Regions from separate parts of the Rhizobium sp. NPDC090275 genome, predicted to be linked through region 3. Evidence: riboswitches for the same ligand, from Rfam matches in the RefSeq annotation. Region 3 holds a riboswitch; each other region holds the start of a gene.

Region 1 (2,260 bases), on a different contig from region 3:
CTGCAGCTGCAATCTGCCCGCCTATTACGAACAGATGCGCCGCAACCAGTCTGTGAGCGCCCCGTCGCCTCAGAGCTCGATCACCACGATCGAAACCCCGAACACCGCCGCCGCCAAGCCCGAGAGCCCGGCCACACCTCAACAGCCCGCACCGCAGGCGCAGGTCCCCGATCGCCCCTACGATCCCAGCGCCGGCAAGGTGCGCCAAGTTGGTCCGCAGTTTCTGGCGGGCGATCAGGGATCGATTGACCTGAAACACCCCGCCATGCCGGGCGCCCAACCCCAGCAACCGCCGGCGCAGAAGCAGTAGAGGGCGTCGCGCGCTATTCGCCCCCGCCCCAGCGATCCGCAAACACCAGCTCTTCCAGCGGCAGCCGCTGCCGCCAGCCCTTCACGGCGAGTTCCGGCTCCTCGTAGAGCCGGTCGACATAGCCAACACAGAGCCAGGCGACGATCTCGATCCGATCAGGCACGCCGAGCGCCCGTTTCAAATCCGCCTCGTGAAAAATGCTGACCCAGCCGACGCCGATGCCTTCGGCACGCGCCGCAAGCCACAGGTTCTGCACGGCACAGACGGTGGAGTAAGAATCCATCCGCCTATTATGCGTACGCCCCAGCACCACGTCGCCGCAGCGATCCGGATCGCAGGTCACGCAGATGCCGACGGGCGCTGTGCGAATGCCCTCGAGTTTCAGGTTTCGGTAGGCCTGCTGCCGCTCGCCGGAAAACATCTCCGCCGCCTCGGCATTCGCCTTGGAAAAGGCTTCCCACACAGTGGATCGCACGGCCTGATCACGCACCACGATGAAATTCCACGGCTGCATGAAGCCGACGGACGGCGCGTGATGGGCGGCAGCCAGCAGCCTCCCGATGACGTCATCGGGCACGGCATCCGGCAGAAATTCCGATCGTACGTCGCGTCTGGTCTCGATGGCTCTGTAAACGGCGTCGCGCTCGCTCGTCGAAAAGGCACCAGCTCTCGCAAGAGAGCCAGATTGGTCTGGTCGCATCGTCAATCCCCAACAACACAACCGGCCGCTGTCCAGGCGGTCAGTCTATGATTGTCGGGCCGGTCTTCTGACTTGGCGTCATCCGTCTGCCACGCCTTCCCGGCAAAGCGCCAGTGGCATCAAGCGGCAGACGTCGGCCTTACAGCGTTGGGCACGTTCCGGTCTTGCACCGAATTCCCGATTCTCCCGCAAGCTTGCGGGCACCCGACGCGCCACCTATGCCGACAAACCGTGACTTGTGCAATCGCTCAAACCTCGACCGGGAAATATCGCACATAGGCGAACTCATCACCATCCGGTGACCAGTTTGGAACATTGATCGATCCCTGCCCGCCGAAGAGTTCGAACAGCGTCGTCAGATTTCCCCCGTCCATATCCATGATCCGCATCCGCACATGCTTGTCGCGCGGATGGTCGAACACATCGGGATCGTAGGAAATCAGCACGACCTTGTCGTTATTCGGGGATGGATGCGCGAACCAGTTGCCGTAATTGTCGTGCGTCACCTGCTCGACGCCGGTTCCGTCGGGATGGATGCGCCAGATCTGCATCAGGCCGGTGCGGCTGGAGTTGAAATAGATCCAGCGCCCATCTGCCGAATAATCCGGCCCGTCATTGCGGCCCTCGCCATGCGTCAACCGCCGTTCTTCGCCGCCGGTCACGTCGATCGTGTAGATATCGAACAGGTCGCCGCGAATGCCGCAATAGGCGAGGTCCTTCCCGTCAGGCGACCAGCCATGCCAGTAGGACGGATGATTGGTGGTCACCAGCTGCGGCGCCCCACCCTCGATCGGCAGCGTGTAGATCGCCGACTTGCCGAACTCGACCTTGTCGGAGATGACGATCCTTTTGCCATCGGGCGAAATCCCGTGGTCGTTGTTGCAGGCGGTCGCAAAGCCGGTATCGACATGCGCCACCTTGGCAGACCCGTCGAGCGCCAGCCGGTAGAGCAGGCCCTCGTCGTTGAGCAGGAGATAGCTACCGTCAGGAGCGTAGTTGGGCGCTTCGACCAACCTCTCGGTCTGCCAGATCACACGGGCCTCGCCCGTCTTGACGTTGTAGATCTCGACGGAACTGCGCATGCAAACTCTCCTCTGACGCGAACATATCCATGACCTACGACAGCTAATTAAGGCACGCAAGGATCGCCCGCGCGCGGCAATGGCACTCCTCATCCCGAGCCCGCGCGAAATCAGGCAACCGGCCACCGAAAAGTTTGTGATCAAAAAAGCGTTAAGGCCGCGAAACAA
Region 2 (2,260 bases), on a different contig from region 3:
AACCCTTGACGCGCAGAACGTCGTGCTCGGCAATGATGCCCTTCAGGGTTTCGACAAAGGCGGCCGGATCGGCGATCGGCCCGAGCTCGACGACGAAGCTGTCGAACTCGTCGTGATCATGCGGCGTGCCGTCCTCATGCTCAAGTTCGTGATGGGACTTGCGGTTGCCGATATCTTCCTCGGTGCCGATGCCAAGGCCGAGCAGAACGCTTGCCGGCACGTCGCCGTTCTTCGCCTCGATCATCGCGGGCTTGCGCGCCGTGCGCGAAGCAACCTCGTCGCGGACGCGGGCAAGGCCGGCGCTGTCGATGAGGTCGGTCTTGTTGAGCACGATCAGGTCGGCGCAGGTGAGCTGGTCTTCGAAGAGTTCCTCGATCGGGCTCTCGTGATCGAGCGTCTCGTCCTCAACGCGGCGGGCGTCGACGGCATCGTGATCGTCGGCGAAGCGGCCGGCGGCGACGGCAGCGCTGTCGACGACGGTGATCACACCATCGACGGTTACCTGCGTGCGGATGTCGGGCCAGTTGAAGGCGGCGACCAGCGGCTGCGGGAGAGCTAGGCCCGAGGTTTCGATGACGATATGGTCCGGACGGTTCTCGCGCTCCAGGAGCTTGCTCATGGTCGGGATGAAGTCGTCGGCAACCGTGCAGCAGATGCAGCCATTGGTGAGCTCGATGATATCGTCCTCGGTGCAATTCTCAGCGCCGCAGCCCTTCAGCACTTCGCCATCGACGCCGAGATCGCCGAACTCGTTGATGATGAGCGCGATCTTCTTGCCGCCCGCATTGGTCAACAGGTTGCGGATCATCGTCGTCTTGCCGGCGCCGAGGAAGCCGGTGATGACGGTGGCGGGGATCTTTTGCTGGTTCATCAATTCAACCCTTCATTTTCAGCGGCAGTCCCGCCGCGATAAAATACACATCCGCGGCGACCGCCGCGATCATCTGGTGCAGCCGCCCGGCATGGTCGCGAAATTCGCGCGCCATCCGGTTCTCGGGCACGATGCCGAGGCCGACTTCATTGGAAACGATGACGAGGCGCGCCTTGGCCTTCGGCAGACAGGCGGCCAGTGCCGCAAATTCCGCCGCCATATCGCGCTCATCCATCATCAGATTGGTGACCCACAGCGTCAGGCAATCGACAAGCACCGCCCGCCCCTCGCCGTCGATCGCGGCAAGTTGGCCGACGAGATCGAGCGGCTCCTCATGCGTCGTCCAGAGGTCACCGCGATCGGCCTTGTGCTGGTCGATCCGCGCACGCATCTCCTCGTCCCACGCACGGCCGGTGGCGATGTAGTGGCGCTCAAGGCCGCTGTCGATGACGAGCTGTTCGGCAAAGCGCGACTTGCCGGAGCGGGCGCCACCTAAAACAAGCGTAGAGGATGCGGTCGTCATGCGTGGACGACTTCAAAGGAGCGCGTCCGGCCTGACGCCGACGCCAAAATCTCATTGTCTGCCATGACAACCTCCGTGCTGGCATTGGGCACACTTGCCCAGGGGTGGGCTTTGCGCCCGGCACGATTGGCAGGTCTCCTGGCTCGCGGGTCCAGGCGACGATCGGAATAGCCACGCAGGCCATCCCGATCGTGCCATCGGTTCTTCCTCGCCTTCCCGGCTGCAATCATGAAAAGGCGGACGATTCGTAGATAAGGAGGCGTCCAACCCCGGTTGATCATGGCTTGCGTCGCCAGTGGCTTTTCCGCCGCCTTCAGCCCCTCGCCCGCCTGCACCACGCAGGCAGCCAGCTTGGGAGCATCCGACGCCGGACGGAAGACCCTGACCGCTCTACAGTCGCGGGGTCGGCTGTGATGAAGGCGCCCTGGTTGGGTCCACCCCGTCACATTCCCTTTTCATCCGCACCGCTTTTGGCGATCCGGAACCATCCGTTATCGATCCATGGTTAGGCAAGCGCGGCTGCGAAGTCAATCGACCGCCAATCGCGGCCACCAGCCAAATTGACTGATATCAAACACCAAGACGATCATCTCTACCAGATTTATCGTCTATTATCAGAGACTTAATGTCATAAAAACTTGTTGCGTCAGCCGGGTTTTTGCCGCATTTGCAGCGCATGCGGCGCAGCACCGCAAATGTCCCCTCCTTTACCACCCTTGAACGGGCTTTCGCCCGCCTAGTTTCCCCATCATGCGCCTGAAAATCAATCTTAGACGGCTCGGCCCGCTACACACACTGCTCGATGCGGGGCGCATGCGCGCGCTCCTGAGGCGCAGCGAGATGGGCATGGTTCTGGCCGGCGCGCT
Region 3 (2,260 bases):
AGGGTTCAGCCAGCGGATTGCGCAGCAACGCCTGCAGCACCGCGCCGCATAGCGCCAAAGCCGCTCCGGCGCTGGCGGCGACAAGCGCGCGGCTCAGGCGATAATCCCAGATGATGCCTTCATGGATGCGGCTGAGTTCGAAGCCGGTGCCAAGCACGCGGTTTGTAACTGCCTTGGCCGTCGTGCCGACAGGAATGGAGATCTCGCCGATGGATACGGCGAGACTGATGACAAAGCCCAATGCCACGACGGCAAGGACGAAGAGCACAAGCAGCGCTCTCCATCCTCGGTGGGCTATCGACGCGTGCCTCACTTGGAAAGACCGAAGGACTTGATGCCGGCGGCGAGGCGTTCTAGACCATCGATGGTACGGATCGTCGGGTTCATCGACTGCGCATCCATCTCGACGAAGTGCCTGTCCTTGACGGCATCGAGCTGGCTGGTGACCGGGTCTTTTTCAAGAAAATCGATCTTCACCTTCGGATCGTCGGCGGCATAGCGGCGGCGGTCCATGGTGGCGATGACGATGACACCAGGATTAGCTTGCGCGATAGTTTCCCAGCCGACCAGCGGCCACTCTTCCTCGGTGCTGACGACATTGCGGGCGCCGAGCGTCTTCAGAATATAGGCCGGCGCACTGTTCTTGCCGGCGATAAAGGCATCGCCTTGCACTTCCTTGCTGGAAAACCAGAAGGCGACGGGCAGATCCTTCGCGGACCCGCCGAGCGATGCCACGGCATCCGATTCGCGCTTCTTCAAGTCAGCGATCAGGGCCGCGCCGCGATCCTGGATGTCGTAGATTTCCGCCAGTTCGGCGATCTCCTGATAGATCAGCTCCATGGTGAAGAGCTCGCTGCGCACGCCGTCACCACCATCGGTGTTGACCTTCGCGACGCAATCGGCCGGCGAGACATAGGTCTTGATGCCGAGCCCTGCAAACTGCTCGCGCTTGCCGACCGAGCCTTGCGTGCCGACATGCCATTCGAACTCGGCCGCAACCAAGTCCGGCTCCTGGCCGACGACGGATTCGAAACTCGGATCATTGTCGGCCAGCCGCTTGATCTTCTGGTTGACCTCGGCATAGGCGGGCAGCACCGGCCCGACCCAGACCGCCGTGCCGACGATCTTGTCGGCGAGGCCGAGCGAATAGAGAATTTCGGTCATGCCCTGGCCGATCGAGACCGTCTTCGTCGGCGCGCTGTCGAATGTCACCTGCTGGCCGCAATTGGTGATCGTCAGCGGATAGGTCGTTGCCGCTGCATGGGCGGCGGGGAGAAAGGTAGTGAAAGCGCAAGCCGTCGCGATCGAAAGCAGCGCGGTTCGCAGGATGATGCGGTTCATATTGGTCCTCATGTATGGCTGAAGCCCGCAGCCGACTGGCTGTGGCTGTGAAACTCGAAGCGGGGACCGCCGCGGATGATGCAGGACGAAACAGCAAAGCGCTCGCCTGACATCATGCGGCGGCGAACGCTAGCGCAGGATCACGGACATGAGATTTGCGGAGGGGAATAAAGCGGGACCGCGCCAGCGGCTGACGTCAAAAACCATCATATGATGCTCCTCTCCGGACAACCCCGTCCGGGATGGTGGACACTATTTTGACGGCAGGTCTCCTGGCTTGCGAATATGCACCCGACATCTGCCTTCCCACGAAGAGCTTCGCAGTGGCATGGTGTTCAAGACGAACACCACAAGGACATCAGGCAATCCGCTTACAGTTGCGGGGGCAGCCACGGTCTTGGCCCCATTCGGGTCATCCGCACCGTGTTCCCTATTAATCCCGTCGGAAGTCATCCCTTCGGGAACCATCAAGTGTGACTTAGGCGATCCGGCGCCGAGACGTCAAGTCGTGGTGGGCCGACATTTGCGGCATCTAGGGATTGGCTCGGAGATAGGCGATAAGGTCGGTGATTTCAGAAGCCGTCCAGAGGCCGCCGAAGCTCATCTTCGTTCCCGGCACTTTCTTCTTCGGGCTGGATAGAAATTCCGAGAGCGCGGCCTCGTCCCAGACAAGTCCGCCGGCACCGGCCGTCTTCATCGCATCTGAATATCGGTAGTCGGGCAAGCTTCCAGCCGCACGACCGAAGACACCCTTCAGATGCGGGCCGAAACCGTTGCGATCGGAATCGACCGTGTGACAGGCAACGCACAGCCTGAACACCCGCCGCCCATTCTCGAGATCCTCGGCGGATGCCGCGGATGTCATGACGAGCAGGCTGGCGATCGAACAGATCGAAAGGATTGGGCGTTTTTTCATGTG

The links. Region 3 has a riboswitch for cobalamin ahead of ACIQUB_RS13000 (ABC transporter substrate-binding protein). Riboswitches for the same ligand answer to the same signal wherever they lie in the genome.
Region 1: another riboswitch for cobalamin. It lies ahead of bluB (5,6-dimethylbenzimidazole synthase); the one in region 3 lies ahead of ACIQUB_RS13000 (ABC transporter substrate-binding protein).
Region 2: another riboswitch for cobalamin. It lies ahead of cobU (bifunctional adenosylcobinamide kinase/adenosylcobinamide-phosphate guanylyltransferase); the one in region 3 lies ahead of ACIQUB_RS13000 (ABC transporter substrate-binding protein).

What each region holds. Positions count from the first base shown of each region.
Region 1 covers NZ_JBIVYL010000014.1:26,024-28,283, forward strand. The annotation lists gene ACIQUB_RS27510 (DUF2865 domain-containing protein) at 1-310, shown strand, start outside; gene bluB (5,6-dimethylbenzimidazole synthase) at 324-1,010, opposite strand; cobalamin riboswitch at 1,050-1,233, opposite strand; gene ACIQUB_RS27520 (TolB family protein) at 1,259-2,092, opposite strand.
Region 2 covers NZ_JBIVYL010000001.1:751,295-753,554, reverse strand. The annotation lists gene cobW (cobalamin biosynthesis protein CobW) at 1-871, opposite strand, end outside; gene cobU (bifunctional adenosylcobinamide kinase/adenosylcobinamide-phosphate guanylyltransferase) at 876-1,394, opposite strand; cobalamin riboswitch at 1,505-1,898, opposite strand; gene ACIQUB_RS03600 (chloride channel protein) at 2,145-2,260, shown strand, end outside.
Region 3 covers NZ_JBIVYL010000004.1:395,315-397,574, reverse strand. The annotation lists gene ACIQUB_RS13005 (FecCD family ABC transporter permease) at 1-268, opposite strand, end outside; gene ACIQUB_RS13000 (ABC transporter substrate-binding protein) at 310-1,341, opposite strand; cobalamin riboswitch at 1,586-1,825, opposite strand; gene ACIQUB_RS12995 (c-type cytochrome) at 1,874-2,257, opposite strand.